Regions from separate parts of the Acidovorax sp. BL-A-41-H1 genome, predicted to be linked through region 2. Evidence: riboswitches for the same ligand, from Rfam matches in the RefSeq annotation. Region 2 holds a riboswitch; the other holds the start of a gene.
What was found. A riboswitch is a leader RNA that binds a small molecule or an ion and turns the genes downstream of it on or off. The one in region 2 is predicted to bind glycine.

Region 1: another riboswitch for glycine. It lies ahead of ACTPOI_RS10310 (D-amino acid dehydrogenase); the one in region 2 lies ahead of gcvT (glycine cleavage system aminomethyltransferase GcvT).

What each region holds. Positions count from the first base shown of each region.
Region 1 covers NZ_JBPVJQ010000004.1:272,253-288,075, reverse strand. Annotated here, with positions in the region: gene ACTPOI_RS10385 (hypothetical protein) at 1-101, opposite strand, end outside; gene ACTPOI_RS10380 (YiaA/YiaB family inner membrane protein) at 245-721, opposite strand; gene ACTPOI_RS10375 (saccharopine dehydrogenase family protein) at 1,023-2,201, shown strand; gene ACTPOI_RS10370 (EamA family transporter) at 2,362-3,276, shown strand; gene ACTPOI_RS10365 (Lrp/AsnC family transcriptional regulator) at 3,295-3,810, opposite strand; gene ACTPOI_RS10360 (1-aminocyclopropane-1-carboxylate deaminase) at 3,972-4,988, shown strand; gene ACTPOI_RS10355 (MFS transporter) at 5,224-7,173, opposite strand; gene ACTPOI_RS10350 (hypothetical protein) at 7,372-8,364, opposite strand; gene ACTPOI_RS10345 (helix-turn-helix domain-containing protein) at 8,502-9,233, shown strand; gene ACTPOI_RS10340 (TetR family transcriptional regulator) at 9,488-10,387, shown strand; gene ACTPOI_RS10335 (DUF2867 domain-containing protein) at 10,384-10,968, shown strand; gene ACTPOI_RS10330 (ABC1 kinase family protein) at 10,955-12,304, shown strand; gene ACTPOI_RS10325 (hypothetical protein) at 12,417-12,839, shown strand; gene ACTPOI_RS10320 (hypothetical protein) at 12,915-13,268, opposite strand; gene ACTPOI_RS10315 (YXWGXW repeat-containing protein) at 13,434-13,889, shown strand; glycine riboswitch at 14,076-14,196, shown strand; gene ACTPOI_RS10310 (D-amino acid dehydrogenase) at 14,297-15,610, shown strand.
Region 2 covers NZ_JBPVJQ010000005.1:326,346-342,168, reverse strand. Annotated here, with positions in the region: gene serC (3-phosphoserine/phosphohydroxythreonine transaminase) at 1-966, shown strand, start outside; gene pheA (prephenate dehydratase) at 1,032-2,129, shown strand; gene ACTPOI_RS12645 (prephenate dehydrogenase) at 2,139-3,023, shown strand; gene ACTPOI_RS12640 (bifunctional 3-phosphoshikimate 1-carboxyvinyltransferase/cytidylate kinase) at 3,233-5,317, shown strand; gene rpsA (30S ribosomal protein S1) at 5,499-7,199, shown strand; gene ACTPOI_RS12630 (integration host factor subunit beta) at 7,380-7,745, shown strand; gene ACTPOI_RS12625 (Lrp/AsnC family transcriptional regulator) at 7,901-8,359, opposite strand; gene ACTPOI_RS12620 (TRAP transporter substrate-binding protein) at 8,796-9,767, shown strand; gene ACTPOI_RS12615 (TRAP transporter small permease) at 9,873-10,367, shown strand; gene ACTPOI_RS12610 (TRAP transporter large permease) at 10,450-11,727, shown strand; glycine riboswitch at 11,734-11,839, shown strand; glycine riboswitch at 11,853-11,976, shown strand; gene gcvT (glycine cleavage system aminomethyltransferase GcvT) at 12,028-13,164, shown strand; gene gcvH (glycine cleavage system protein GcvH) at 13,259-13,633, shown strand; gene gcvP (aminomethyl-transferring glycine dehydrogenase) at 13,748-15,823, shown strand, end outside.

The DNA of each region.
Region 1 (15,823 bases), on a different contig from region 2:
ACCACCGACGCCACGGGCAGCAGCGACAGCGCGGCCGATGCCTCGCTCTGCGCACGGGCGGGCAGTGCCACTGCTGCGCACAGCAGGCCGGCAGCCAGCATCAGGGCGGGGATGAGGGAGCGGCGCGTGGAGCCGCTGCGGATGGTGTGATGAAGATGCATGAAAAGACTCCTGAAACTGGGCCAGCAAGGGCCAGCCCCGGGATGACGATGGGAATGGAGGAACCGGCCGGACGAAGGCTTGCTTACTCGGCGCGGGCGGCTGCCGCAGCTTCGCGGCGGCCCTGCAGGCGGGCTTCGAGCAGGTCGGCCTCATGGCGGTCACGCAGCATCTTGGCCAGCGTGAAGGCCGTGGTGATGAGGTAGAGCCAGCTCACACCCAGAAAGGCCTTGTAGGTCACGTTGATGTCCATGCCCAGCAGGCCCCAGCCGGTCAGGCCCATGGCCACCGCAAAGCCGCCCCACACCACCAGCTTCCACAGCGGCGTGTCGCCAGCACCGCGGCGGGCCGCGCTGTCGTTGTCGCGTACAAACTTGGCCAGCACGAAGGCTGCCGACAGGCAGAACACGTAGCCCATCACCATGAAGGCCTGCTCCAGCTGCTGGCCCGGCAGCCAGGCCAGGCCCACGGCGCACAGGAAGACCGCGATGCCGAACGAGATCCACACCTGGAACTGCCAGGCCCGGGTGTCACGCTGAACAACGATGGGGGAGGAGGACATTTGGGTGGGGTGCCCGTGAGGGCTTTGGTTGAACACGGAACGCATCGTGCCCAGACGTAACTTGCGTGTCTGCGTTGAACCGTAACAGTGGCTGGCCACCGGCTGCCCGGTATCGCCAGGCGATACTTTTCGTACGTACAGGTGTGGTCTGGTTCCCACGATGCCCCCGCCTGTTCGATTGCGAGGCGGGCGGTGCCCCTGCGGAACCTGTGTGACACGGCCCGCCCGGCTGCCCGCAGACAATGCGCCACCCGGGCAATCGCACCCTGCCCGCCCCACCATTCCAGACGGAGACCACACCATGACCAAACCCTTTGACCTTGTCGTGCACGGCGCCACCGGCTTCACGGGCCGGCTCGTGGTCGAGTACCTGTTGCGCCAGTACCCCGCAGGCAGCGGCTTGCGCTGGGCCATGGGCGGCCGCAGCGCCGAGAAGCTGGCGGCAGTGCGCGATGAAGTCGGTGCCCCCGCCGACACCCCGCTGGTGGTGACCGACACCACCCACCCCGCCAGCCTGCAGGCGCTGATGGACTGCACGCGCCTGGTGCTCACCACCGTGGGCCCCTACCAGCTGTACGGCAACGAGATGGTGGCCGCCTGCGCCGCCAGCGGTGTGGACTACGTGGACCTGTGCGGCGAACCCGCCTGGATGCGCCACATGATCGACGCGCACGAGGCCGCGGCCAAGGCCAGCGGCGCGCGCATCGTGTTCTCGTGCGGGTTCGATTCGATCCCGTTCGACCTGGGCGTGTTCCTGCTGCAAAAGGAATTCCGCCACCGCCACGCGCACCCCGCCAACCGTGTGCGTGGCCGCGTGCGCAAGATGAAGGGCACCTTCTCGGGCGGCACCGCCGCCAGCCTGAAGGCCACCATGGCAGCAGCAGCCACCACGCCGGGTGTGCTGGACCTGCTGAAAAACCCGTTCTCGCTCACCCCCGGCTTTGAAGGCCCGCGCCAGCCATCGGGCAACAAGCCCATGGTGGATGAGGCATTGGGCGAAGGCGTGTGGGTGGCACCGTTCGTGATGGCCGCCATCAACACCCGCAATGTGCACCGCTCCAACTTTTTGCTGCAGCACGCCTACGGCACCGACTTTGTGTACGACGAGATGCTGATCACCGGCGCCGGCGAAAAGGGCGAGGCCATCGCCAACGCGGTGGCGGGTGACAAGTCGCTGGGCTCCGACACGGGCCCCAAGCCGGGCGAAGGCCCCTCGCGCGAGGAGCGCGAAAACGGTTTCTATGACGTGCTGTTTCTGGGCACCGACGATGCGGGCAACGCAGTGCGGGTAGGCGTGAAGGGCGACCGCGACCCGGGCTACGGCTCCACCTCCAAGATGATCACCGAGGCTGCCGTGTGCCTGCTGCAGGATGCCAAAGACACGGCTGGCGGCATCTGGACGCCCGCGCCCGCCATGGGCGACGCCCTTATCGACCGGCTGCAGGCCCATGCAGGACTGACGTTCGCCATCGAGGCGTGACGCCATGCTGCTGCGCCCCGCACGGTGCGCAGCAGCAGCCTGGGCAAAAGCCGCAGCGCCACCGCCCGGATGCGTCCGTTTTTGCCGCAAGCCCGTCCGCATCTGAGCGGCCAGCGGGCCTGCCGCCGACCACAATGCAGCCATACGCCCCCTGCTGCACATGAACACCCACCTCACCCCGCGCGACCTGTCCCTGGCCCTTCTGGTCATCGTGGTGTGGGGTCTGAACTTCGCAGTCATCAAGGTCGGCGTGGCCGACATGCCGCCCCTGTTGCTGGGCGCGCTGCGCTACCTGCTGGCGGCGTTTCCGGCGCTGCTGTTCGTGCGGCCGCCCAAGGTGCCGCTCAAGCTGTACCTGCTCTACGGCATGACCATGGCCGTGGCGCAATTTGCGCTGCTGTTCACGGCCATCCACATCGGCATGCCTTCGGGGCTGGCGTCGCTGGTGCTGCAGTCGCAGTCGTTCTTCACGCTGCTGCTGGCCGTGGTGCTGCTGCGCGAGCAGTGGCAGGGCAACCAGGTGGCAGGCCTGGCCCTGGCGGGCGTGGGGCTGGTGCTGATTGGCAGCGCGCACGGCGCATCGATGCCGCTGGCGGGCTTTGTACTCACGGTGGCCGCCGCGGGCATGTGGGGCTGCGGCAACCTCGTCACGCGCGCAGTGGGGCGGCACGGGCCGATGAACCAGTTTGCCTTCATCGTGTGGTCCAGCGTGGTGGCGCCACTGCCTTTTGTGGCGCTGTCGCTGCTGCTCGACGGCCCCGCTATGGTGTGGTCTGCCGTGCAGCACCTGTCGTTCCAATCGATGGCCGCCGTGGCTTACATCGCCTGGATTTCGACCCTGCTCGGCTTCGGGCTGTGGACGTACCTCATGTCGCGCTACCCCGTGAACCGCGTGGCCCCCTTCACCCTGCTGGTGCCCGTGGTGGGGCTCACCACCGGCTGGGTGGTGTTTGGCGAACAGCTGCGGCCCGTGCACTTTGCGGGCGCCGGGCTGCTGATGGCGGGGCTGGTGGTCAATGTGTTCGGCGGCCCGCTGTGGTCGGCCGTGATGGGCCGGCTGCGCGCCGCGCAGTGAACCGGCCCTGCAGCGCGACTACACCGCCAGCGGCAGCTCGGTGGTGGAGAGCACGTTGCGCAGCACCATGAACGACCGCACCTGGCGCACACCCGGCAGGTACAGCAACTGCTCGGCGTGCAGGCGGTTGAAGCTGTCGTTGTCGCGCGTGCGCACCAGCATGAAGTAGTCGAACTCGCCGGTGACCACATGGCATTCCATGCAGCCCGACACCTTGGCGGCGGCCTTTTCGAACGCGGCAAAGGAATCGGGCGTGGAGCGGTCCAGCACCACGCCGATCATCACCAGCATGCCCGCGCCCACCGCCTGCGGGTTGAGCAGCGCCACGACCTTGCCGATGAGTCCCAGGCGCCGGAGGCGCTCCACGCGGCGCAGGCAGGCGGGCGGGCTCAGGTGCACCTTTGCGGCCAGCGCCACGTTCGACAGGGACGCGTCGCGCTGCAGCTGGCGCAGGATGGCCTTGTCGGTGCGGTCCAGGTCGGCAGACACATCAACCTGCGGCACATTCTTTGCACGAACTTTTGTTGCGCACATGGCTGTTATTTAGAAATATTGGATGCATGCATTGTGCTTGAGCAACACGAAAAACTGAAAAACAGCCCAATTACGCAACCACTTTACGCAGGTGTTTTTCTACGATGAGAGCACTGCAAGCCACCGCTTGCTGCCCCCGAAACATCGACCGGAAAACCGCCATGAACCTGCAGAAATTCGCCCGCCACCCGCTCACCTTCGGGCCCTCGCCAATCACGCCGCTGCCGCGCCTGTCGGCCCACCTGGGCGGCAAGGTGCACCTGTATGCCAAGCGCGAGGACTGCAACAGCGGCCTTGCCTTTGGCGGCAACAAGACGCGCAAGCTCGAATACCTCATCCCCGAAGCGATCGCGGGCGGCTACGACACGCTGGTATCGATCGGCGGTATTCAATCGAACCAGACGCGGCAGGTGGCCGCCGTGGCCGCACACCTGGGCATGAAGTGCGTGCTGGTGCAGGAGAACTGGGTCAACTACTCCGACGCGGTGTACGACCGCGTGGGCAACATCGAGATGAGCCGCATCATGGGCGCCGACGTGCGGCTGGATGCAGCGGGCTTTGACATTGGCATCCGCCCCAGCTGGGAGCAGGCCATGGAGGATGTGCGGAAGGCCGGTGGCAAGCCCTTTCCGATTCCTGCTGGTTGCTCAGAGCACCCGTACGGCGGCCTGGGCTTTGTGGGCTTTGCCGAGGAAGTGCGCCAGCAGGAGAAAGAGCTGGGCTTTCAGTTTGACTACATCGTCGTGTGCTCGGTCACGGGCAGCACGCAGGCGGGCATGGTGGTGGGCTTTGCGGCCGATGGCCGTGCGCGCAAGGTGATTGGCATTGACGCATCGGCCAAGCCCGAAAAGACCCACGCGCAGATTTTGCGCATCGCACAGAACACCGCCGAGCTGGTGGAGCTGAGTCAGGCCATCACCGCCGAAGACGTGGTGCTGGACACGCGCTACGGCGGCCCCGAATACGGCCTGCCCAACGAAGGCACGCTGGAAGCCATCCGCCTGTGCGCGCGGCAGGAGGGCATGCTGACCGACCCGGTGTACGAAGGCAAATCCATGCACGGCATGATCGATAGGGTGCGCAACGGCGAGTTTCCCGAAGGCTCCCGCGTGCTGTACGCGCACCTGGGAGGGGTGCCGGCGTTGAACGCCTACAGCTTTCTTTTTCGCAACGGCTGATGCGAATCAGCCCTCCGCGCGCGAGGAGCAGGAACGCCTGGCACGGGTGGCGGGGCTCTCGCTGATCTGACGGGCTCTTGCCTGTCCAAGGCACGGCGCTCACATAGGCGCTGCACCAGGCCAGCAGCCGCCGCGCAAGGGCGCCCCGCCGCGCTGGCGGCGTCCCCCTGCCCGCCAAGCGCAGCGTGATGAGAGCGGGGGGAAGGCGCGAAGCGACTCAGGGGGGTGACCTCCATCAGGCGGCCAGCAGCTTTTCCACCCGCTCCCGCAGCAGCGCAGGCTGCACCGCCGCAGGCGCCACTGCCTCGCCCACGTTGAGCCCCACGCGGCTGTAGAACCCGCGGCGGAACGGCCGCACCATGGCACCGCCCTGCTCGATGCGGCTGAAGTACGAGCCCCACAGGTTGGTCAGCGCCATGGGTATGACCGGGGCCTCGATACCCTCTGCGCGGGCGCGCTCGATGATCTTCATGATGCCGCCCTTGAACTCCTGCAGCTGCCCGTCCTTGGTGATGCCACCCTCGGGGAAGATGGCCAGCAGGTCGCCTTCGCGCAGCACCTGCGTGGCGCGCTCAAAAGCTGCTTCGTAGGTTTTGGGGTTTTCCTTGTAGGGCGCGATGGGAATGGCCTTGGCCAGGCGGAACAGCCAGCCCAGCACCGGCACGCGGAAGATGCGGTGGTCCATCACGAAGTAGATGGGCCGTGGGCTGGCAGCCATCAGCAGCACGGCATCCACAAAGCTCACATGGTTGCAGGCCAGGATGGCCGCGCCGGCCGATGGCAGGTGCTCGTCGCCCTGCACCTTGAAGCGGTACACAAAGCGCGAAGACACCCACGCAATAAATCGCAGCAGATACTCGGGCACCAGCATGAAGATGTAGAACGCCACCACCGCGTTGGCGATGCCGGTGAACAAAAAGATCTGCGGCACGGTGAAGCCCGCGCCCAGCAGGGCGCCGGCAATCAGCGAACTGGCGATCATGAACAGCGCATTGAGAATGTTGTTGGCCGCGATGATGCGTGCGCGGTGCGTGGGCTGGCTGCGCATCTGGATGAGCGCGTACATGGGCACGCTGTACAGGCCTGCGAACAGGCTCAACAGCAGCAGATCGAGCATCACGCGCCAGTGCGCGCCCTGGGCCATGAAGGCCGCCAGGCCCATGATTTCGGACGGCGGCAGGCTGCGGGCGGCAAAGTACAGGTCGATGGAAAACACGCTCATGCCGATGGCACCCAGCGGCACCAGGCCGATCTCGACATGGCGGCGCGAGAGCACCTCGCACAGCAGCGAGCCGATGCCGATGCCGATGGAAAACACCACCAGCAGCAGCGACGCCACCTGCTCGTTGCCATGCAGCACCTCCTTGGCCAGGCTGGGGAACTGGCTCAGGAATACGGCACCGAAGAACCACATCCAGCTGATACCCAGCAGCGAGCGGAACACGACGATGTTGCCGTGCGCCAGCTTGAGGTTGCGCCAGGTTTCGGTGAACGGGTTCCAGTTGATGACCAGGCCCGGGTCGGTGGCGGGCACCGACGGAATGAACTGCGCCACCGCTCGCCCGGCCAACGCAGCCACCACGCAGGCCACCGCCACCGTGGTGTGGCCAATGCCCGGAATAGCCACCAGCAGGCCACCGGCCACGTTGCCCAGCAGGATGGCCACAAAGGTGCCCATCTCGACCATGCCGTTGCCGCCCGTGAGTTCCCGCTCGCTCAGCACCTGCGGCATGTAGGCAAACTTGACCGGGCCAAACAGCGTGGAATGCACGCCCATCAGAAAGGTGCACAGCAGCAGGATGGGCACGTTGTCGGTCATGAAGCCACCGGCCGCCACCAGCATGATGGCGATCTCCATGTTCTTCACGAACCGGATCATCCTGGTCTTGTCGTACTTGTCGGTCAGCTGCCCCGAGGTGGCCGAGAACAGCAGGAACGGCAGGATGAACAGCGCGCCAATCACCAGCCCTGCCATCGCGGGCGGCAGCCACGACACGCTGAGCTGGTAGGTCACCATCACGGTGAACGCGAACTTGAAGAGGTTGTCGTTGGCCGCGCCGGAGAACTGCGTCCAGAAGAACGGCGCAAAGCGCCGCTGGCGCAGCAGCGCGAACTGGTTGGGGTCTTCGTGGTGCGTGGGCGCAGGCCCAGTGGCCGCGGGTGGGGTGCGGGTGTCGGTCGTCATGCGTTTCTCCTCGTTTCCCTCGGGCGCCGTGGGCACCCTGTGTGTTTTGTGGTGTTGTAAGCGCAAGGCGGGTCAGTGGCGTGACTTGCTGGTGACACACCTGGGGAGCCTCTGCACGAATCAGCGCGCCGTGTGCTCTGTGGCCTCGGGCGGTCTGCCGCGTTGCAAATACTCGCAATAGCTCGGCTATTGCTGCGGCTATTGCTGCGTTTTGCGCCTTGCAGCCCGTCCCGATCCGCAGCGCTCACTTACCGCTTGATTTGTGCAGAGCCCCCCAGCGACCCCGTTGTGGGCGCCATTCTGCCCCCACGCCATGGTTTGCGGCAGGCCCATGTGCGCCGTGCGCGCAGCGTATGGCGCTCTCGCCCCCAGGCTGCGCACGGCAAGCAGCACGGGCCACGCGGCAGCCGCAGCGGCCAGGTGCTTGAGCGTGTGGCCCGACACCCAGCCCGTGGCGTCCAGCACCGAATGGTCGGCCGCCTCAAACAGCTTGGCCAGCGCATACAGGCCGATGACGGCGCCCAGGTGCACCGCCAGCGCACGCCGGCGCAGCGGGAACAGCGCCGGCACCGCCAGCAGTGCCACCACGAGCATGCCGCCGATCTGCACCACGGCCCAGGGCATCAGGTTGCCGGTGCGCGCCCACCAGCCCACCGCCAGGGGCCCGGCCAGCAGCACGGCAGCAGCGGCCAGCGCACCCGCCCGCTCGCTCACGCGGCCCGCGGCCGCCAGCCCCAGCAGGCCCGCAAACGGCAGCACCATGCCCAGGCGGTCCCACACCAGGCCCGCATCGCCCGGCGCCCAGTGGTACACCGCAGAGCCCGCGGCAGTGGCGACCAGCCCGCCAAAGAACAGGTATGCGCAGCCACGCGATGCCGCATCCAGCGCGCCCTGCCGCACGCGGCGCAGGGCCAGCAGGCCCCACAGGCCAGCGACGGCAAAGGGCAGGTTGCTCAGCACATCCATGGCGCACGGGATGCCCCACAGCGTACGGCCATCGGCAAAGTCGTGCTGGTGCAGGCTGGCGGGCAGTACAGGCCCCAGGCAGGCCAGCGCCAGCAGGGCGAGCGCCACGCACAGCAGCGCGATTTCCGTGCGCAGCAAGGGGCCGCGGTGGAGCCCGGGCGCGGCGGTACCGGTGCGCAATGCGGCGGGTGTCCTCGAGCGGGACGGAACGGGACGGTGGGTCATTCGAGAGCTCCTGTGTCGGTGGTGACGGGTGAGGCGCAGTGTGGAAGTGCGCAGCCCGCAACACCGCAAAAAGTCGCTCAGGGGGCTACCCAAGATCCCGCCAGTATTGATAATCGATACCAAGGAGCCCCACCGACATGAGCACCACCGCCGACCTCGTCACCGCCCTGAAGAAGGAACTCAAGACCGCGCAGATGACCTACGCAGACTTGGCGCAGGCGCTGGGCATGGCGGAGTCCAGCGTCAAGCGCATGCTGGCCAAGGGCGACATGCCGCTGTCGCGCATCGACGCCATCTGCCGCGCGCTGGCGCTGGACTTTGCCGACCTGGCCCGCCGCGTGGCCGACGACCAGCCCCTGCTGAAAGAGCTGACCCACGAGCAGGAAAAGGCCGTGGTGGCCGACAAGAAGCTGCTGCTGATGGCGATCTGCGTGCTGAGCCAGTGGACGCTGGAGCAGGTGACCACCAACTACCGGCTCACCGAGGCCGAGGGCATCCGCTATCTGGCGCAGCTTGACCGCATCGGCATCATCGAGCTGCGCCCGCTCAACCGCTACCGCCTGAAGCTGGCCAAGACCTTCCGGTGGCGCCCGCATGGCCCGGTGATGAACTACTTTCGCGAGCATGCGCTGCTCGACTACTTTGCAGGCGGCTTCGATGGCGCGGGCGAAGGCGTGCTGCTGGTGCACGGCAACATCAGCCGTGGCCTGGCGCCCGCCTTCATGGAACGCATGCAGCGCGTGGCCCAGGACTTTGCCCAGCAGCACCTGGCCGACCAGAAGCTGCCCGAACGCGAGCGCGAGGGCTACACCCTGCTGCTGGCCATGCGCAGCTGGGAGTTCGAGGCCTTTGCCAACATGCGCAAGTGAGCGCCTGACACGCGGCTGGAGCACCAGCGCAGGCGGGCATTGCCCGGGCGACTGCGCCGCCAATGCAACGCCCCGCCCCGCCCCGCCCGCAAAGCTTTAACTACTAATTTAATAGCAACCCAGGCAATCAAAACCTGGACTTGAGGCCAAAAGCGCCTCAAATGTCGCTTTCTGGTGCCGCACCGCCGTGCTTGACCGCATAAACGGAAACTACTATTCTTTAAATGAACTTTTTAATCATTTAAAGAATAGCGATGAAAACCACCCGCCAGCAGCAAGACGCCACGCGCCGCCAGATCGTGGCCAGCGCGGTGGACCTGATGACCCGCCAGGGCTTTGACGGCACGACGATGAAGGACATCGCCCGCGCCGCCGGCATTGGCGACGCCACGATCTACAAGTACTTCCCCACCAAGGACCGCATCGTGCTGGGCTACCTTGACGAGGTGGTGCAAAGCGCCCTGGCCGACACACTGCAGACGCCCGGCTTTACCGACTACGGCCTGCAGGAAAAGCTGCAGCGCCTGACCGATGCGGTGCTGGAGCGCCTGCTGCCCGACCGCGAGTTTGCCGCGCAGGTGCGCGGGCTGGCGGGGCGCTCGCCGCTGTCGATGCTGGCCGAGCCGCTGGCCGCGCGCCAGGCGCTGCGCGAGGCGGTGGCCAGCTTTCTCGAAGCGGCCGAGGCCGCAGGCGAGATCGAGCCGTGCGACTTCAAGAACCTGGCAGGCAGCCTGTACACCGACTATCTGGTGGGCGTGGTCGGCTACTGGCTGGCCGATACATCGGATGAATTTGCCGACACCACGCAGCTGGTGGACCTGTCGCTGGGCGTGCTGGTGCAGGCGCTGCGCAGCGGGCTGGTCAACCGCGTGCTGCAGCTGGGCGGCTTTGTGCTGCGCAGCCAGATGGCCCGCATGGCACAGCACGGCAGCGGGCTGCTGGGCATGCTGCAGATGGCGCGCGGCGCGCTGGGCGCGGTGCCCACCGCAGGACAGCGCGGCGCAGCGCCCGCTGCTACCGGGCCCGACGCCACCGCAAAGCCCGCCCCGGCTACACGCAAGCCGCGTACCCCCACGGCAGCTGCTCCCAACGATGCCAGCGCCACCAAAGCCCCCGCCCGGACCACTGCACGCGCCAAGAAAGCCACGCCATGAGCCACCCCGCCTCCACCACCGCCCACACCGGCGTTCTGCCCACCGCACGCGCCATCGCAGTGCCGCCCGGCACCGCCATCCACGCCACGCTGCACGGGTCGGACTTCCACGACGCCTACGAGGTGCCCGATCACCACCCCGACCGCCCCGCCCTGCAAGCCTGGCTGGACGTGGCCGCGCAGACGCCGGCGTGGATTCGCGCGCTGATGCTGGTGCGCAACAAGGCCGTGCGCCTGGTCGGACTGAAGGACGTGGGCCAGCTGCAGGATGGCTACCCTCCTGCCAGCGGCAAGGCCCTGAACGATGCCACCAGCTACGCCGTGGGCGACCGCGTGGGCATCTTCCGCATCCGTTTCCTGAGTGATCGCGAGGTCATCCTGGGTCAGGACGATCGCCACCTCGACGTGCAGGTGTCCATCCTGAAACACGTCGAGGGCAGCGCGGCGCCCACCCTGGTGCTGACCACCGTGGTGCACATCCACAACGCGCTCGGCCATGCCTACATGGCGGTGATCACGCCGTTTCACCGGGTGATTGCACGCAGCCTCACGCAACGCATGTCCGGCCATGGGCAGCACTGACGCACCGCGCACGGGCCGGCTGGCCCGCAGCGCCATCACCGGGCTGGCGGCGGCACGCATCGGCATGGCCGAGCTGGGCCAGCGCGTGCGGCAGCACACACCCCAGGCTCAGGCAGACCACGAAGCCGCCGTGGGCCGCATCCTGTTCGCCGCACTGGGCCAGCTGCGCGGCACGGCGCTCAAAGTGTCGCAGCTGCTGAGCATGCACCCCGATGTGCTGCCCGAAGGCGTGCGCCGCGAACTGGCGCGCGCCCAGCACCAGGCCACGCCGCTCAACCGCGCCTTGGTGGGCCGCGTGTTCCGCCAGGCCTTTGGCGCCGAACCCGAGGCGCTGTTCAGCCGTTTCGAGCCCACCGCCTTTGCCGCAGCCAGCCTGGGCCAGGTGCACCGCGCCGAGCTGGCAGGCCACGGCACCGTGGCCGTCAAGGTGCAATACCCCGGCATTGCCGCCACCATCGGCAGCGACATGAAGCTGATGCGCGCCGCGCTGGCCACACTGGGCCACACCGGCATGCCCGTACCCGCCCCAGCCGTGGTCGATAGCGTGATGGATGGCATCGAAGCTACGCTGCTGCGCGAAGTGGACTACCTGCGCGAGGCCGAAGCAATGGAATGGTTTGCGCAGCACGCAGCCCTGCCGGGCATCGTGATGGCGCAGCCGGTGATGTCGCACACGCGGGCGCAGGTGCTTACGCAGCAGCACCTGCCCGGGCTGCACATCGATGCCTGGCTTGCTACCGGCCCCACGCAGCATGCGCGCGACGCAGCGGGCCAGGCACTGTGGGACTGGTTCATGCACTGCATCTGGGTACTGGGCCGGGTGCATGCCGACCCGCACCCGGGCAACTTCCTGTTCATGCCCGCCGAAGCGGCTGACCGCGGTTGCCGCGTAGGTGTGCTGGATTTCGGCTGCACGCAGCAGCTTTCGCCCGCGTTCCGTGCAGGCGTCGCGCAAGCCTGGGCCGCACTGCTGCGGCCCGAAGCCGACCCCGCGCGCAGCGCCGGGGTGCTGGCTGCCTACCAGTTGCTCGGGCTTATCAGCCCTGTCATCACGCCGCAGCAATACGCCGCCGAGATGGCGCCCGCACTGGCCGACATGCAGGCGTGGCAGATCGAGCCTTTCACGCAAGCGGTGTTCGACTTTGGCACCAAGCGCCCGCCGCCCATCACCCGCGCCGACCACCAGCGCGTGCTGGGGCGGCACCTGTCCCATGTGCCTGGCGAGATGCCGGGATTCGAGCGCATGTGGATGGGGCTGATGCACCTGCTCACGCGGCTGGGTGCGCGGGTGCACACAGGGGCAGACGTGATGCTGGCATACGGGGGTGGGCCATGACGCACCCATGGGCCCTGCACTGCTACCCGTGCGCCGCGGCATCCAAGGCAGGCCGTATCGCGGGCGCAGGCGGATGCGTGGCAGTGTGCATAGGGCGGCATAAGGGATGCCCATGAACCCGCTGCTGATGGCTGCCGCCGTAGGGCTGGCACTGGTGGGGCTGGTGCATTCGGTGCTGGGCGAGATCATGGTGTTCCGCGCGCTGCGAAGGCAAGGCATGGCAGCCCGCGGCATGCGTCACAACGAGGGCGGCGCCCCCTCGCCCGTGGCGCCATGGGCGCTTGCGCTGCCCCGGGAGCACCTGGGAATCGTGTGGGCCACCTGGCACCTGGTCACGCTGCTCGGCTGGGCCCTGGCCGCTGTGCTGTGGCGCCTGGGGACTGTGCCCTCCGATGCCGCGCTGGCTGTCTGGGTGGCCGATGTCGCGGGCCTGGTCACACTGGCCGGCGGGATGCTGGTGCTGTACGCAACCCGCGCGCGGCACCCCGGCTGGGCGGCCCTGCTGGTGGTGGCCGCCCTGGTGTGGTGGCGCTAGCCGCCGAAGTCCTTGGTTGATGGTTGTGGCGGAGCGTGCCCAAGACGTGGGCCGACGGATTAGTGCAGCGGGTCTCTAGGCCTTGAGAGCGAGACAGTTGAGGAGCAGCAGCGCGGCCCCCGGAACCATCAACAACAACGTGCCTGCAAGGCCCCCGACCCCAGTCGAGACCACAGCGCCCGCCAGCACGATGACGGCCAGCCAGCAGGCGGCCGACCCCACGGCAACGGACCTTGCAAAGCGGGACGCCTGCCTGCGCGACGCCGCGAGAGCAGCGAGGCACGGGAACAGCACGACCACCACCATCAGCGTGCTGTCGATGTCCCAATCGTCGGGCACATAAAGAGTCCCGAGGCCGATGAGCACCACCCCGCCCAGCACAGCAAGGCCGTTGAGGAGCACGACGGCAAGGGTCAGCGGTGGCGACATCGGCATGCTGCAAAGGGTACCAGCCCCGTCGCCGAATCCGCGTTGATCTCCTGCACCAGGACACACAACTTCACAAGACTTCGCATAGGCCCTACGCCTGCTTGACGGCGGCTGTTCAGCATCAAGGCTCCGGTTCCGCAAGGGACGCTTTCCGAGGAGTTCACCATGGCACGCCATGCTCTTGTTGCAGTTTCCATCGCCCTCGCTTCGCTGGGCACCACCGCCGTGGCGCAGGCGCAGACCAGCGCCACCATCGTCGTGCAGGCGGGCAGCCCGCAACACTACGGGTACGCGGCACCCGTGCCCGTGCAATACGGTGCGCCACCACCACCGCGGTACGAAGCGGTGCCGCACCCGCGGCGCGGCATGGCATGGGTACCCGGCCACTGGGAGTGGCGCGGCCACCGCCATGTGTGGATGTCGGGCTACTGGGTGAAGGCGCGGCCTGGCTACCACTACCGCGCCCACCAGTGGCAGGAGCGCGACGGTCGCTGGTACGCCGAGCCCGGCCGTTGGGACCGCGACGGTGATGGTGTGGCCAACCGGCACGACCGGGACCGCGACGGCGACGGCGTGCGCAACCGCAACGACCGCCGGCCCGACAACCCGTACCGCTACTGACCGGGCGCCCCTGCCGCGCCCTCCATTACGGGGGGCGGGCTTCCATCAGCAAGGATTGCGGTTCATTAGCGCGCCGCCCCGCCTAGAATCGCGCTCAGCAGGAGAGCAGCGGCCCGCCCCACCGGCAGCCACTGCACCGAAGGCGCAAACTCCCATACACGCTCAGGTTCCGTACTGCACCATTTTTAAAAGCCGTCTGGAGAGCCGCTGCAACCCGCCACAGGGTCTGCAGCGCACCGAAGGAGCAAGCCGCAGCCCGGGTGGGATGGCGGTGAATCTCTCAGGTACCAAGGACAGGGGGAGCGGCAGCTTGGCGGATGTGCGCCGGTTGCTTTTATCATGCTATTGATTCAATAGCTGCACCCGCACACCCATCAAGCGCCAGAGCCCTGAAAGGCTTGAAAATCATGCGCGTTATCGTTTTGGGTGCCGGCCTGCTCGGCGTGACCTCTGCCTACTTCCTCTCGCAACTCGGCCACGAAGTGACCGTGATCGACCGCCAGGGCGCGCCCGGCGCCGAGACCAGCTTTGCCAACGGCGGGCAGATCTCGGTCAGCCATGCCGAACCCTGGGCCAACCCCAGCGCGCCGCTGAAGGTGCTGCAGTGGCTGGGCAAGGAAGACGCTCCCCTGCTGTTCCGCCTGCGCGCCGACATGCGCCAGTGGCTGTGGGGCCTGTCGTTCCTGCGCAATTGCACACCCGCCCGCACGCGCCACAACATCGAGCAGATCGTGAGCCTGGGCACCTACAGCCGCGACACGCTGCAGCAGCTGCGCGCTGCCACCGGCATCCAGTACGACCAGCGCACGCAAGGCATCCTGCACTTCTATACCAACGCCAAGGAATTCGACGGTGCGTTGGCCCCCGCCGAGCAGATGCGCGCGCTGGGCTGCGAGCGCCAGGTGATCAGCGCCGACGAGGCTGTGCGCATCGAGCCCGCCCTGGCCCACATCCGCCCGCAGCTGGCCGGTGCCACCTTCACGGCCGAAGACGAATCGGGCGACGCCAACCAGTTCACGCGCGAGCTGGCCAAGCTGTGTGAAGCCGCGGGCGTGCAGTTCCGCATGGGCCACCACATCACGGCCCTGCGCGAAGTGGCAGGCCGCATTGACCATGTGGAAGTGACCAACGCCGAAGGCCGCTTCGAGCGCGTGCGTGGCGATGCGTTTGTGCTGGCCATGGGCTCGTTCAGCCCCCTGCTGGCGCAGCCCCTGGGCATCAGCCTACCGATCTACCCGGCCAAGGGCTACTCGGTGACCATGCCCGTCAAGGACGCGAGCATGGCCCACCAGGTCAGCCTGACGGACGACGAGTTCAAGCTGGTGTTCTCGCGCTACACCAGCGAGCGCGGCGACCGCCTGCGCATTGCGGGCACGGCCGAGCTCAACGGCTATGACCGCAACCTGAACCAGGTGCGCTGCGACGCCATCGTGCGCCGGGTGGAACAGCTCTTCCCCGGTGCGGGCGACACCACGCAGGCCCAGTTCTGGACCGGCCTGCGCCCTGCCACCCCCAGCAACGTGCCGCTGATCGGCAAGACGAAAGTGGGCAACCTGTTCCTCAACACCGGCCACGGCACGCTGGGCTGGACGCACGCCTGCGGCTCGGGCAAGTCCATTGCCCGCATCGTGAGCGGCCTGGCCCCCGAGCTGGACTTCGACTTCACCGGCATGGCCCGCCCAGCCGCCCCGGCAGTGCTCAGCGCACAAGGCGTGCGTTGATCCGTTTGCTCTTCTTTTAATAGCTTAAGAAGCTTATAAAACGGGCGTCAGCAGCCCATCACACGATCCATCGTGCCCGCTTGCAGCCTTGCATGCGGGCACTTTCTTTGGTGCAGCCCCGGAAGAGGGCACAGGCCGACCCGACCCGACACCGGGCGCCGGGAACGGCGGTGCCGGCAGCCCGCCCCAAAGCCCCTGCCGCCACAGGTTCTT
Region 2 (15,823 bases):
ATCTATGAGCAAGCAGAGGCCGACCTGCGCGAGCTGCTGGCGATTCCTGCGAACTTCAAGATCCTGTTCATGCAGGGCGGCGGTCTGGCTGAAAACGCCGTCGTTCCCATGAACCTGTCTCGGGCGGGCGTGGTCGACTTTGTCGTGACCGGCAGCTGGAGCCAGAAGTCGCTGAAGGAAGCGCGCAAGTACGCCTCCGAGGCGAACACGGTGGCCTCTGGCGAACCATCGGGCTTTTGCACCCTGCCTGACCCCGCGGCGTGGAACCTGAGCCGCGGTGCCAGCTATGTGCACATCTGCAGCAACGAGACCATCCACGGCGTGGAGTTTCAAGAGCTGCCCGACCTGAAGGCACTGGGCAGCGATGCGCCTCTGGTCATCGATTTTTCGTCGCACGTGGCATCGCGCAGAGTTGACTGGTCGCGCGTGGGGCTGGCTTTTGGCGGTGCCCAGAAAAACCTCGGCCCCGCTGGCCTCACGCTGGTCGTCGTCCGCGAAGATCTGCTCGGCCATGCACTGCCGATCTGCCCCAGCGCGTTCGACTACAAGACGGTGGCCGACAACCAGTCGATGTACAACACACCGCCCACCTGGAGCATCTACATCGCCGGGCTCACCTTCCAGTGGCTCAAGCGCCAGACCGAAGGCAGCCTGACCGGCGTGGCCGCCATGGAGCACCGCAATGCAGCCAAGGCAGCGCTGCTCTACAACGCCATCGACACCTCCAGCCTGTATGTGAACAAGGTGGCCGTGCCCTGCCGCTCGCGCATGAACGTACCTTTTTTCCTGCGCGACGAAAGTCGCAACGATGCCTTCCTGGCAGGCGCCAAAGAGCGCGGTTTGTTGCAGCTCAAGGGCCACAAGTCCGTCGGCGGAATGCGCGCCAGCATCTACAACGCCATGCCGATGGATGGGGTGCAGGCGCTGGTGGACTACATGCGAGAATTTGAGCAAAAGCGCGCCTGAGAACAACGCTGAAGAAAAACGCCTGACACACGGCCGCGCGCAGACACAAGAACACGCCCCCATTCATGAACAATCCGCAAGCCTCCCCCGATCTCGCCACCTTGCGCGTGCAGATCGACAGCCTCGACCAGCAACTGCTCACGCTGCTTAACCAGCGGGCGCTGGTGGCCGAGAAGGTAGGCGAGGTCAAGAAGCGCGAAGGCACGCCGTTCTTCCGGCCCGACCGCGTGGCCCAGGTCATCGAGAAGATCCAGACGGCCAACCCGGGCCCCCTCAAGGGTGCCCATGTGGCGGCGATCTGGCGCGAGATCATGTCGGCCTGCCTCGCGCTCGAATCTCCGCAGCGCGTCGCCGTTCTGGGCCCTGAAGGCACCTTCTGCGAACAGGCCGCCATCGAGTTCTTCGGCGGGGCCGCAGACCTGATGTACTGCGCCAACTTCGACGAGGTGTTTCACGCCACCGCCGCGGGCAGCGCGCAGTACGGCGTGGTGGGGGTTGAAAACTCCACCGAAGGCGTGGTCACACGCTCACTGGATCTGTTTCTGCACACCCCCACGCATGTGGTGGGCGAAGTCAGCCTTCTGGTTCGCCACAACCTGTTGCGCACCAGCAATTCGCTCGACGGCATCGACGCCGTACTGGCCCACCCGCAGGCACTGGCGCAGTGCCAGGCGTGGCTATCCAAGCATCTGCCGCATGCCGAACGCCGCCCGGTGTCCAGCAACGCCGAAGGCGCGCGGCTGGCCACCACCAACCCGGCCTGGGCAGCCCTGTCCAGCGAGCGCGCCGCCACGCAGTTTGGTTTGCACATCGTCTCGCACGCCATCCAGGACGATGCGTACAACCGCACGCGTTTTGCCATCATCTGCCTGCCGCATACGCTGCAGACGCCCCCGCCCTCTGCCAAGGACTGCACCAGTCTCGTGGTTTCGGTGCCCAACCGCCCTGGTGCCGTGCACGATCTGCTGGTGCCGCTCAAGACGCACGGCGTGTCCATGACGCGCTTTGAATCGCGCCCCGCGCGCACCGGCCAGTGGGAGTACTACTTCTACATCGATCTGGACGGCCACCCCGCGCAACCCCATGTAGCGCGCGCCCTGGAAGAACTTCGCAGCCTGTGCGCGTTCTACAAAGTCCTCGGGACCTACCCCGTCTCGTCCTGAGGAACCGGCATGTTTGAACAACTCGGACTGATAGGTTGTGGACTGATGGGCGGATCGTTCGCCCTGGCCATGAAAAAGGCCGGCCTGGTCAAGCGGGTGGTCGGCTACAGCAAGTCGCCCTCGACCACCGATCGTGCCCGCCAGATGGGCGTCATCGACGTTGAGGCGCCGTCGGCACTGCTGGCTGTGGCAGGCGCTGATGTAGTGCTGATCGCCGTTCCCGTGTCTGCCACCGAAGCCACCTTGAAGGCCATCAAGCACCTGGTCACTCCGCAGATGCTGATCATGGACGTGGGCTCGACCAAGGCCGACGTGGTGCAGGCGGCACGCCGCGCGCTGCGCGACCAGGTGGGCTCTTTCGTGCCGGCCCATCCCATCACGGGCCGCGAAGTTTCGGGTGTGGAGCACGCCGAGGCGGATCTGTATAGCGGCCGCCAGGTCATATTGACGCCCACGGAGCGCACCTACACCGCCCAGCTGCAAAAGGCCCAGGAAATCTGGACAGCGCTGGGCAGCCGTGTGTCGAGCATGTCGCCCGAATCGCACGATGCGGCGTTTGCAGCCGTGAGCCACCTGCCGCATGTGCTGGCGTTCGCGATGATGAACAGCATCACCGGCCAGCCCGAAGGCGACGATTTTCTGTCTCTCGCGGGGCCCGGGTTTCGTGATTTCACGCGCATCGCCGCCAGCGACCCCAAGGTCTGGCGCGACATCCTGCTGGCCAACCGCGAGGAACTGATCGCCCAGTCCAAACTGTTCCAGCAGGCGCTCAAGAACATCGAGCAGGCCATGGAAAAAGGGGATGGCCAGGCCCTGGAAGACATGCTGACGCTTGCCAGCGAAACCCGCGCGCACTGGCGCATGGGGGCGCAGCGCACTTCCAAGCTGCGCTGACGAACGCGTGGCAGTGCTTGCCAGCTGCGCTGCAGGCCCAATCGGGCATGGTGGGTAGCGCGTCTGGAGCTTTGAGAACACGCGGGCCAGATGCTTGCATCACACACGCCAGCCCTGCTTGCGCGACCAGCCGCCCGGCCAGACCTGACACCTCGACGCCCTGACGCCTTCTTGCTTCAACCCTCGCCCTTTGACCTTCTATCCTCGCCATGTTCAGCACCGCATTCCTTGATCTCCCCGCGCTCGAGACCGCCTGCGGCGAAGTCCACCTGCCCGGGTCCAAAAGCATCTCCAACCGCGTGCTGTTGCTGGCTGCACTGAGCCACGGCACGACCACCGTGCACGACCTCCTGGCGTCGGACGACACCCGCGTGATGCTCGATGGCCTGCGCCAGATCGGCTGCACAGTGGACGAGCGCGGCAGCACCGTGCTGATCACGGGCCTGGGTGGCGGCCAGCCTGCGGCACCGGCAAAACTGTTCATGGGCAACGCGGGTACGGCCATGCGGCCGCTGACGGCGGCGCTGGCGCTGCTGGGCGGTGAATATGAGCTCTCAGGCGTGCCACGCATGCATGAGCGTCCCATCGGCGACCTGGTGGATGCGCTGCGCCAGCTTGGTTGCCAGATCGACTACCTGGGCAACGATGGCTACCCGCCCCTGCGGATCGCCCATAGGGGCGGCGTGCCTGCGCTGCTGCTCGATGCGCCTATCCGTGTGCGGGGCGACGTATCCAGCCAGTTCCTTACCGCCTTGCTCATGGCCCTGCCCTTGGCGGCGGGGCAACGCGCCATCGAAATCGAGGTGGTGGGCGAGCTGATCTCCAAGCCCTACATTGCCATCACGCTGCAGCTGCTGGAGCGCTTTGGCATCCGCGTGGCGCACGACAGCTGGCAGCGCTTCACCATCCCGGCCGGCAGCCGCTACCAGTCGCCCGGCGACATACACGTCGAGGCAGACGCGTCATCTGCTAGCTATTTCATAGCACTCGGGGCAATTATTGACGGGACATACCCGCGAAATGACACGAAAAGTACCCATGGTGAGCCATCTGTGGGCATCACTGTGCGCGGCGTAGGACTCGACTCCATCCAGGGCGACATCCGCTTTGTGGACGCAGCCCGCGCAATGGGTGCGGTGGTGACTGGTGGCCCCAACTGGCTGAACATCCGCCGCGGCGCGCCCGGCCAGGGCTGGCCGCTCAAGGCCATCGACCTGGACTGCAACCACATCCCTGATGCCGCCATGACGCTGGCGGTGATGGCGCTCTATGCCGAAGGCACGACCACACTGCGCAACATTGCCAGCTGGCGCGTGAAGGAAACCGACCGCATCGCCGCCATGGCCACCGAACTGCGCAAGCTGGGGGCCACGGTGGAAGAAGGCGCCGATTACATCCGCGTGACGCCACCAGCCACGCTACAAGACTGGAAGCCCGCCAGCATCCACACCTACGACGACCACCGTGTGGCCATGTGCTTTTCGCTCGCGGCATTCAACCCGGCGCAGCTGCCGGTGCGCATCGAAGACCCCAAGTGCGTGGCCAAGACGTTCCCGGAGTATTTCGAAACGCTGTTCTCGGTCTCGGGCGTGTCGCCCGAGCGCGTCCCCGTGATCTGCATTGATGGCCCTACGGCCTCGGGCAAGGGCACTGTGGCCGCCGCGGTGGCCCAGCGGCTGGGCTACCGCTTTCTCGACTCGGGCGCGATGTACCGCATCACCGCCCTGGCTGCGGGCCGCGCCGGTTACGCCATCTGCCCGGAACACGAAGGCGCCATTGCCACGATGGCCCGTACGCTGCCGGTGCGGTTTGAGGCGGGCCGAGTGCTGCTGGGCGACGACGATGTGACCGAGGCCATCCGTACCGAAGAAGCCGGGATGAACGCCTCGCGCGTGTCTGCCCTGCCTTCCGTGCGTGAGGCCCTGGTGGATTTGCAGCACAGTTTCCGGCTTCTCCCAGGGCTGGTGGCTGACGGCCGCGACATGGGTACCGTGATCTTTCCCGAAGCCCCACTCAAGGTCTACCTGACCGCCAGTGCCGCATGCCGCGCCGAGCGCCGCCATAAACAGTTGATTTCAAAGGGTTTTTCGGCTAATATCGACGATCTTCGTGCGGACCTGGAAGCACGCGACGCACGGGACAGCTCCCGCAGCGTGGCGCCTTTGAAGCCCGCGCAGGACGCTCTGGTCCTGGACAACTCCCATTTGACGATTGATGAAGCCGTCGATCAGGTGTTGGCCTGGTGGCAGGAGCGACAGCCCTTCGCAGCCTCTGCGCAGGGCCGAAAAGTGTGAGGCCCTTTTCATCGGGGGCCTCCAGGCACGGCCGAAAGGCTGTGCAAAAGGCCCACGCCGCCCCTCTCGCGCGTCAGCGCTCAGGCGGTGTGGATCGTTAACCTAACCCGCGGTTTCACCGCAAAAAACCACCGCAAGCAGCTATAAAAACAGTAGCAATGGTGCTACTGGAATCCTGTTTGTGGCAAGGAAACACATGTCCGAATCTTTTGCCGCCCTTTTTGAAGAATCCTTGACGCGCACCGAAATGCGCCCAGGCGAAGTCATCACCGCTGAAGTCGTGCGCGTCGAGCACAACTTCGTGGTCGTGAACGCAGGCCTCAAGTCCGAAGCCTACGTGCCCCTGGAAGAGTTCAAGAACGACAAGGGCGAAGTCGAAGTCCAAGTGGGTGACTTCGTGTCGGTGGCCATTGGCTCCATCGAAAACGGCTACGGCGACACCATCCTGTCGCGCGACACTGCCAAGCGTCTGGCTTCGTGGATGAGCCTGGAAAAGGCCCTCGAATCCGGCGAATTCGTCACTGGCACGACCAGCGGCAAGGTCAAGGGCGGCCTCACGGTCCTGGTCAACGGCATCCGCGCATTCCTGCCCGGTTCGCTGATCGATACACGTCCGATCAAGGATCTGACGCCGTACGAAAACAAGACCATGGAATTCAAGGTCATCAAGCTCGACCGCAAGCGCAACAACGTGGTGCTGAGCCGCCGCGCTGTGGTGGAAGCCTCGATGGGCGAAGAGCGCGCCAAGCTGATGGAAACCCTGAAGGAAGGCTCCATCGTTCAAGGCGTGGTCAAGAACATCACCGAATACGGTGCGTTCGTGGACCTGGGCGGCATCGACGGCCTGCTGCACATCACCGACATGGCATGGCGCCGCGTGCGTCACCCATCCGAAGTGGTGACCGCTGGCCAGGAAATCACTGCCAAGATCCTGAAGTTTGACACCGAAAAGAACCGTGTCTCGCTGGGTCTGAAGCAGATGGGCGACGACCCATGGATGGGCGTGAACCGCCGCTACCCACAATCGACCCGCCTGTTCGGCAAGATCACGAACATTGCCGACTACGGCGCGTTCGTCGAACTCGAACCCGGCATCGAAGGCCTGGTGCACGTGTCTGAAATGGACTGGACCAACAAGAACATCGCTCCCGCCAAGCTGGTTTCGCTGGGCGACGAAGTCGAAGTCATGGTTCTGGAAATCGACGAAGACAAGCGCCGTATCAGCCTGGGCATGAAGCAGTGCAAGGCCAACCCATGGCAGGAATTCGCCCAGGACACCAAGCGCGGCGACCGCGTCAAGGGTCCTATCAAGTCGATCACCGACTTCGGCGTGTTCGTGGGCCTGGCTGCCGGCATCGACGGCCTGGTGCACCTGTCCGACCTCTCGTGGAACGAACCCGGCGAAGCCGCTGTTCGCAACTACAAGAAGGGCCAGGAAGTGGAAGCCATCGTGCTGGCCGTGGACGTGGACCGTGAGCGCATCTCGCTGGGCATCAAGCAGCTCGACGGCGACCCGTTCACCACCTTCGTGACCGTGAACGACAAGGGCCAGACGGTGACCGGCAAGGTCAAGACCGTGGACGCCCGTGGCGCTGAAATCGACCTCGGCGAAGACATCGTGGGCTACCTGCGCGCTTCGGAAATCTCCCGCGACCGCGTGGAAGATGCCCGCAACGTGCTCAAAGAAGGCGACGAAGTCACGGCCGTGGTGGTCAACGTGGATCGCAAGACCCGCAACATCCAGCTGTCGATCAAGCAAAAGGACATGGCCGACGAGCAAGGCGCGATGGCCAGCCTGAGCCAGCAGTCAAGCCGCGAGAGCGCCGGCACGACCAGCCTGGGCGCCCTGCTGCGCGCCAAGCTGGACAACTCGGAAAAGTAAGCAAAGCCTGCCCTGGTGCCACGCCATCGGGCGGGCAGCCGAGGCAGTTCGCAGGCCCTATCCACGTAAGGTCTGTGCAGCTACCCCGGCCCCACCCGGTGGAATGCACCGAAGGGCACTTTGGCAAGACAGCGGGCGCCATATTGGCGCCCGCTTTTTTTGAAGCAAGCACCTGCGCGTATGCCACAAGATTCCATGACCCGCTCCGACCTCGTCGAAGAACTCGCTGCCCGTTTCGGCCAGCTGACGCATCGCGACGCCGAATTTGCCGTCAAGACGATTCTGGACGCCGTCGGTGAAGCACTGGTGCGCGGTCACCGGATCGAGATTCGCGGCTTTGGCAGCTTCTCGGTCAACCACCGGCCACCCCGCATGGGTCGCAACCCCCGCAGCGGCGAAGCCGTTGCCATTCCTGAAAAGCGCGTTCCCCACTTCAAGCCAGGCAAGGCCCTGCGCGAAGCCGTGGACAAGCGCACCGCCGAGCTCGAAGAAGCCACCGGCCAGTTGAAAACACTTGCCACCGGCCCGCAGGCAGGCCGTCCTTGACTACCGAAAGCTCCCAGCGTCGGTAAACCGCACCCTTTCAGGGCGCCGCGATGGCACAGCCGGATCAACCACGGCAACCCTGACGGAACAAAAATGCTATTTATTCGATAGCAATCTAGGCATTTAAATCCAGCGCTACCGGCCTTTTTGATGCCCTAACCGGCAAAAAGAGGCAGATCCGCCTTCTTGAGCGTTCGCAGCACAAAGCTCGAGCGGCTGTGCCGGATGCCCTTGATCTTGTAGAGCTTCTCGCGCAGCAGGCGCTCGTAGTCTCGGGTGTCCTTCACGACCACGCGCAGCAGGTAGTCGTAGTCGCCCGAAACCAGATGGGCCTCGATGACCTCCGGAATGCTCGCAAGGATTTCGCCAAACTTCTCCAGCGTGTTGTCGGAGTGGCTGTCCAGCGTGACCTGGACCAGCACCGTATCGGCCAGGTCCAGCGCCTGCGGGTTGATGCGCACCGTATAGCCCTGGATCACGCCCGCTTCTTCCATCTTCTTGATGCGGCCCCAGCAGGGCGAAGGGCTGAGACCCACGGCCTGGCCGATCTCTTGCAGGCTGGCCCGTGCGTTGGATTGGAGTACAGCGAGAATTTTTCGGTCAAGGCGATCCATGGTGCTGATTATTCACCGTTTGGCTGATTAACAGAAAATCCTTCTGCATTTCAGCAACACTGCGATCATTTCAGCAAAATCATCTGCGCCCTGCCCTGCATACTTCTCCCATCAAGGCGTTCTTACCGGAGCGCACAAACTGACAAGGCCCCGGCTGGTTACCGCCAGCACGGGGCCCTTGGCATTGGGGGCCCGGCGCAACGGGCAACAGGCAGCCCTGCAAGCCGACGCGCTCCATGCCCCACGCACATTGCTGCCCCAGGGCGGGGGCACGATGAGTGAGCTTCCAAAGACGCATCTGGGATGCTCAGCCAGTTCATAAGTACGCTTACCAGCACAAACCCCGATGCCCCGGCGGCTGTGCGGCACCCATAATTTAGAAGTCCTGCGCGCGGCCCGCTGCTGCGTCGCCCTACATCCCACCGGAGACACGCGAATGAAACTCACCCGAATCGTCCTTGGACTGAGCCTGGCACTGGGCTTTGTAGCCACTGCCGCCGCGCAGACCACCATGCGCATCAGCATCTCCACGGCACAGAACTCGCACCAGGGCGTTGCCATCGACACCTTCGCCAAGGAAGTCGAAAAGCGCACGGGCGGCCGCTACAAGGTACAGACCTTCTACAACGGCGCACTGGGCGGCGAGCGCGAGTCGATCGAGGCGGTGCAGCTCGGTACGCAGGAGTTGGCCTTCAGCTCGACAGGCCCCATCCCGAATTTCGTGCCCGACACCAAGATCCTGGATGTTCCCTTCCTGTTCCGTGACAAGGCACACGCCCGCGCCGTGCTCGACGGCCCCATTGGCCAGGAGATGTTGACCAAGTTCGACAGCAAGGGGTTCAAGGCGCTGGCCTGGGCCGAGAACGGGTTCCGCCACATGACCAACAGCAAGCGCTCGGTCAACACGCCCGATGACCTCAAGGGCCTGAAGATGCGCACGATGGAGAACCCTGTGCACATCGCCGCGTACAAGGGCTTTGGCATCATCACCACGCCCATGGCCTTCCCTGAAGTGTTCACTGCCCTGCAGCAAGGTACCGTCGACGGCCAGGAGAACCCGCTGCCCGTGATCATCTCGGCCAAGTTCGACCAGGTGCAAAAGCACCTCACGCTCACCGGCCACGTGTACTCGGCCGCCATCTTCGTGATGAACAAGGGCTCGTTCGACAAGCTCTCGGCCGCCGACAAGCAGGCCTTCATCGACGCCGCCAAGGAAGGCACCAAGGCCAACCGCGCCCGCGTGGATGAAGACGACGCCAAGGGCGTGGCCGACCTGCGTGCCAAGGGCATGACCGTGATCGACAACCCCGACAAGTCCAAGTTCGTGGCAGCCCTGGCACCCGTCAACGCTGAATTTGAAAAGCAGTTTGGCAAGGCTGCCCTGGACAAGATCCGCGACGTGAAGTAATTCGGATCGCTATCAATAAGATAGCATCCAGCGCCCGCAGCCATTGCGCTGACGGGCGCTTTATCATTCTGTTTCCTACGCTTTGGCCCTGCGCCTGCGCCTTTCATGAAACAAGCATTTTTGACCTTTGAGCGATGGGCCACTTTCAGCGCCATGCTGGGGGCCTGCGCCATGCTGGCCCTGTCGGCATCGCTGGGCATGTTCCAGATCGTGACGCGGTTCGTGCTGGAACAGCCCGCCGAATGGACCGAGGTACTGATCCGGTTCAGCCTGATCTGGATGGTGTTCCTGGCCATTCCGGCGGCGTTCCGCCAGGGCGCCATGGTGAGCGTGGATGTGCTGTACCGCTGGAGCCCGCCCAGGGTACGGCGCGTGCTTGACTGGGTGGTGGCACTGGCCGCCCTGGCACTGATCGGCATCATCATCTGGTACGGATGGGACTACGCCCAGCGCGGCGGCGTGCAGAGCATGGCCGGGCTGGAATCGGTGTCGATGTTCTGGGCTTATCTTGCGATGCCGGTCGGCGGGCTGTTCTGCGTGGTCGGGATCATCGGCAACCTGATCGACCCGCTGCGCATGGAACTGGAGACCGCCCAATGAGCGCGTTCCTCCGCCCAGTCAAACGAATAAGCTGGCCTTTTCAGGGCCCGCAACTGCAAGCAACGCCGATGGTGGGAGCGCTATGAGCCTGGTCATGATTTCAACGATGGTGCTGTGCTTTGCGCTCACCATCTCGGTGGCGGTGTCCATCGGACTCGCCTCCATCCTGGGCATCCAGGCGTCCAACGCCAACATGCTGATCTCGGTGAAGGAGATGTTTGCCTCCATCAACAAGTTTCCGCTGGCGGCCATCCCCTTCTTCATCCTGGCTGGCAACCTGATGGAGACCGGCGGCATCTCGCGCCGCCTGGTGGAGTTTGCCAAGAGCATTGTCGGTGGCGTGCAGGGCGGCCTGCCCATGACCTGCGTGCTCACCTGCATGATCTTTGCGGCCGTGTCGGGCTCGTCGGTGGCCACCACGTTTGCCATCGGCGCGATCCTCATCCCGGCGCTCATCAAGCACGGCTACCCCACGAGCTATGCGGCTGCGCTGCAGGCGACCAGCGCCGAGCTGGGCGTGATCATTCCGCCATCCATTCCGATGATCCTGTACGGGGTGAGCGCCGAGGTGTCGATTGGCGAGCTGTTCATCGCCGGTTTTGGCCCGGGTCTTTTGATCAGCGGCGCGCTGATGCTGTTTGTGTGGGCCTACTGCAAATACAAGGGCTGGGGCAAGAACGATGGCGAAGGCCGCATGTCGTTTGGCAAGGCCACGCTGCAGGCCGGCTGGGCACTGCTGATGCCCGTGATCATCCTGGGCGGCATTTACGGGGGTGTCTTCACGCCCACCGAAGCGTCCGCAGTGGCTGTTTTTTACGCGCTGGTAGTGGGGGTCGTGATCTACCGCGAGATCAAGCTCAAGGACCTGTTCGCCATCCTGCGCAAGTCTGCGATCTCTTCAGCGGTGATCATGTTCATCATCGCGAACGCTGGTCTCTTTGCCTTCCTTATCACCCGCGCGGGCGTGCCCGATGCCATTGGCCGCTGGCTTGAAGCCGTGCTGCAGTCGCCCGCCCTCTTCCTCTTGGGCGTCAACGCGGCACTGTTCATCATCGGGATGTTCATCGAGACCAGTGCGGCCATCATCGTGCTCGCGCCCATCCTGGCGCCTGTGGCGGTGCACTTCGGTATCGACCCCGTTCACTTCGGCCTGATCATGGTCGTGAATCTTGCGCTGGGCATGATCACGCCGCCCTTTGGCGTGAACCTGTTTGCGGCCTGCACGGTGGCCCGGATATCGCTCGACCGGATCATCCCGCACCTGTTGCCATTCGTGGGCGTGATCTTCGCGTGCCTATTGATCATCACGTATGTGCCATCCATCTCGCTCTTCCTGCGGGACCTGGTGTACGCAAAGTAGGTAGAATCGAGGCCGTCAGGAGAGAGTGCGCCGGCCAGTGAATGGCTCGCGCTGCACCGCCGAAGGCGCAGGCAGCAGCCGAACGCTCAGGCAAAAGGACTGACAACCGCCCGCAGTGATGCGGGCGTTCCCTTGCTGGAGAGAGATGGCACCGCCCACGCGCGGCCCCCATCCACCGAAGGAGCAAACCGCAGGGCCAGCCAGGGCGCTGCGGTGAATCTCTCAGGTAAAGCGGACAGCAGGGCAAATACCGCGGCCATCGTTGAAGGCCGCGGCCCCCATTTGCCCGGAGCCCCGCCCATGTCATCCCCTGCTGCCGCCCCCCTGCTCACCACGCCCCTGAACGCCCTGCACATCGAGCTGGGCGCGCGCATGGTCCCCTTTGCCGGCTATTCCATGCCTGTGCAGTACCCCGCAGGCCTCATGGCTGAGCATCTGCACACCCGTCAGGCCGCCGGCCTTTTTGATGTGTCGCACATGGGCCAGCTCAAACTGGTGGGGCCCGACGCCGCGGCTGCGTTCGAGAGTCTGATGCCGGTGGACGTGATCGACCTGCCAGTGGGCAAGCAGCGCTACGGTCTGCTGCTGACCGACGAAGGCACGATCATTGACGACCTGATGTTCTTCAACAAGGGCAACAATGAGATCTTCGTGATCGTCAACGGTGCCTGCAAGGTGGGCGACATCGCCCATATCACCGAGCGCATCGGTCAGCGCTGCCAGGTCATCCCCATGCCCGACCACGCACTGCTGGCGCTGCAGGGCCCGCAGGCCGTCACTGCACTGGCGCGCCTGGCGCCCGGCGTTGCAAAGCTGGTCTTCATGACCGGTGGCGACTTCAGCATTGCAGGCTGCGACTGTTTTGTCACGCGCAGCGGCTACACGGGTGAAGACGGCTTTGAAATCTCGGTGCCCGCCGCGCAGGCCGATACGCTGGCACGCGCCCTGCTGGCCCAGCCAGAGGTCAAGCCCATCGGCCTGGGCGCCCGCAACTCGCTGCGCCTGGAAGCCGGCCTGTGCCTGTATGGCAACGACATCGACACCACCACCACACCGCCCGAGGCCGCGCTGAACTGGGCCATCCAGAAAGTGCGCCGCACAGGCGGTGCGCGCGCAGGTGGCTTCCCTGGTGCCGACAAGGTACTGGCGCAGATCGACAACCCTGCCAGCCTGCTGCGCAAGCGCGTGGGCCTGGTCGCGCTGGAGCGCGTACCCGTGCGCGACCACACCGAGCTGCAGAGCACCGACGGCCAGAAGATCGGTGAGGTCACCAGCGGCCTGCTGGGGCCCACGGTGAACGAACCCGTGGCCATGGGCTACGTGGCGCCTGCGTTTGCTGCCATTGGCACGCGCGTGAATGCCATCGTGCGCGGCAAGCCGGTGCCGATGGAAGTGCGCGCCATGCCCTTCGTGCCGGCCAACTATTTCAGAGGCTGACGCCGGGCGCCCGCGGCCATGCTGCCCGCGGGCCCGCTACATTGCGCAGTGCAGTCTCTTACCTGTTCAACCATCAATTTTTGAGGAGCCCCCCATGACCGTCAAATTCTCCAAAGACCACGAATGGATCAACGTCGCTGACCAGAATGCCGCCATCGTCGGCATCACCGTGCACGCCCAGGACGCCCTGGGTGACGTGGTGTTTGTGGACCTGCCCGAAGTCGGCAAGACCTTTGCCCAAGGCGAAGTCGCTGGTGTGGTCGAGTCCGTCAAGGCCGCTGCCGACGTGTACATGCCCGTCTCGGGCGAAGTCACCGAAGTGAACGAAGCCCTGCGCGCCGATCCTTCGCTGGCCAACACCGACCCGCTGAACAGCGGCTGGTTCTTCAAGGTCAAGCTGTCGGACGCCGCACAGCTCGACGCCCTGCTGGACGAAGCCACCTACACCGAGTTCGCCAAGAACGCCTGATCGATCAGCGCGATGCGTTTGCGGGCATGGCGCCGGGCCATGCCCGGCACGGGCCCCACCGCCCGCGCACCAGCGCCCGGCCCCACCCCAACCCCGCCCTCACGAGACTGCCCCATGCTGATGCAATCCGCCACGCCCCTTGGCGAGCTTGAAAACGCCACCGAATTCCTGCCACGCCACATCGGTATCGATGCCGCTGATGAAGCGCACATGCTGTCCGTGATTGGCGAGGCATCGCGCCGCGCGCTCATCGAAAGCATCGTGCCGCGCTCGATTGCGCGCAGCCGCGCCATGGACCTGCCACTGCCCATCACCGAGGCCGCAGCGCTGGCAGAACTCAAGGCGATTGCATCGAAAAACAAGGTGCTCAAGAGCTTCATCGGCCAGGGCTACTACGGCACGCACACGCCGGGCGTCATCTTGCGCAACATCCTGGAAAACCCCGCCTGGTACACCGCCTACACGCCCTACCAGGCCGAGATCTCGCAGGGCCGCATGGAAGCGCTGGTCAACTTCCAGACCATGGTGTGCGACCTGACCGGCATGCCCATTGCCAACGCATCGATGCTGGACGAAGCCACTGCCGCGGCCGAAGCCATGACGCTGGCCAAGCGCTCTGTCAAGAGCAAGAGCAACGTGTTCGTGGTGGCCGGCGACGCGCACCCGCAGACCATCGAGGTGATCCAGACGCGCGCCAAGCCCCTGGGCATCGAGGTGCATCTGGCCAACTCGGCCGAAGAATGGAACACCCTGCTCGATGGCGAATATTTTGCCGTGCTGGCGCAGTACCCCTCGACCAGCGGCCGCATTGACGACCTGCGTGCCGAGGTGGACAAGGCCCACGCGCGCAACGCAGCTTTCATTGCAGCAGCCGACCTGCTGGCGCTGGCCCTGATCACGCCGCCCGGCGAATGGGGCGCCGACATCGTGGTGGGTACGACCCAGCGCTTTGGCATGCCCATGGGCGCAGGCGGCCCGCACGCGGCCTACATGGCCTGCCGCGATGAATTCAAGCGCAGCCTGCCCGGCCGCCTGGTGGGCGTGAGCGTGGACGCGCACGGCAACCACGCCTACCGCCTGGCGCTGCAGACGCGCGAGCAGCACATCCGCCGCGAAAAGGCCACGTCCAACATCTGCACGGCCCAGGTCCTGCCCGCCGTGATCGCCAGCATGTACGCCGTGTACCACGGTCCTGAAGGCCTGCGCTGCATTGCGCAGCGCGTGGCCAGCTATACAGCCATCCTCACGCGCGGCCTGGAGCAGCTGGGTGCGCCAGTGCGCCCGCAAGCCACTTTTGACACCGTGAGCCTGCACACCGCTGGCGCTACCAAATCCATAGCTGCCAAAGCAGTAGAAATGGGCGCCAACCTGCGGATTTACTTCGAAGAGTACCTGTGCATCTCGCTGGACGAGACCACCACACGGGCCGATGTCGAGCTGCTGTGGAAGATCTTCGCCAAGGACGGACAGGCACTGCCGACCTTCGACGCCTTTGAAAAGGGCGTTGAGCCACTGATCCCGGCCGAGCTGCGCCGCACCAGCAAGTACCTCACGCACCCGGTCTTCAACACGCACCATTCCGAAACCGGCATGCTTCGCTACATCCGCCAGCTGTCCGACAAGGACCTGGCGCTGGACCGCACCATGATCCCGCTGGGCAGCTGCACCATGAAGCTCAACGCGACCAGCGAGATGATCCCGATCACCTGGCCGGAGTTTGCGCACATGCACCCCTTTGCTCCAGCCGACCAGCTACAGGGCTACAAGGAGCTGGACGAACAACTGCGCGCCTGGCTGTGCCAGGCCACGGGCTACGCGGGCATCAGCCTGCAGCCCAACGCTGGCAGCCAGGGTGAATACGCCGGTCTGCTGGCCATCAAGGCCTACCACGAGGCGCAGGGCGACGCGCACCGCAACATCTGCCTGATCCCCAGCAGCGCGCACGGAACCAACCCTGCCAGCGCGCAGATGGTGGGCATGCAGGTGGTGGTGACGGCGTGCGACACCAACGGCAACGTCGACATGGCAGACCTGAAGGCCAAGTGCGAGCAGCACAGCGCCAATCTGGCGGCCGTGATGATCACCTACCCCAGCACGCACGGCGTGTTCGAGACCAGCGTAAAGGAACTGTGCGCGCTGGTGCACCAGCACGGCGGCCGCGTGTACGTGGACGGTGCCAACATGAACGCC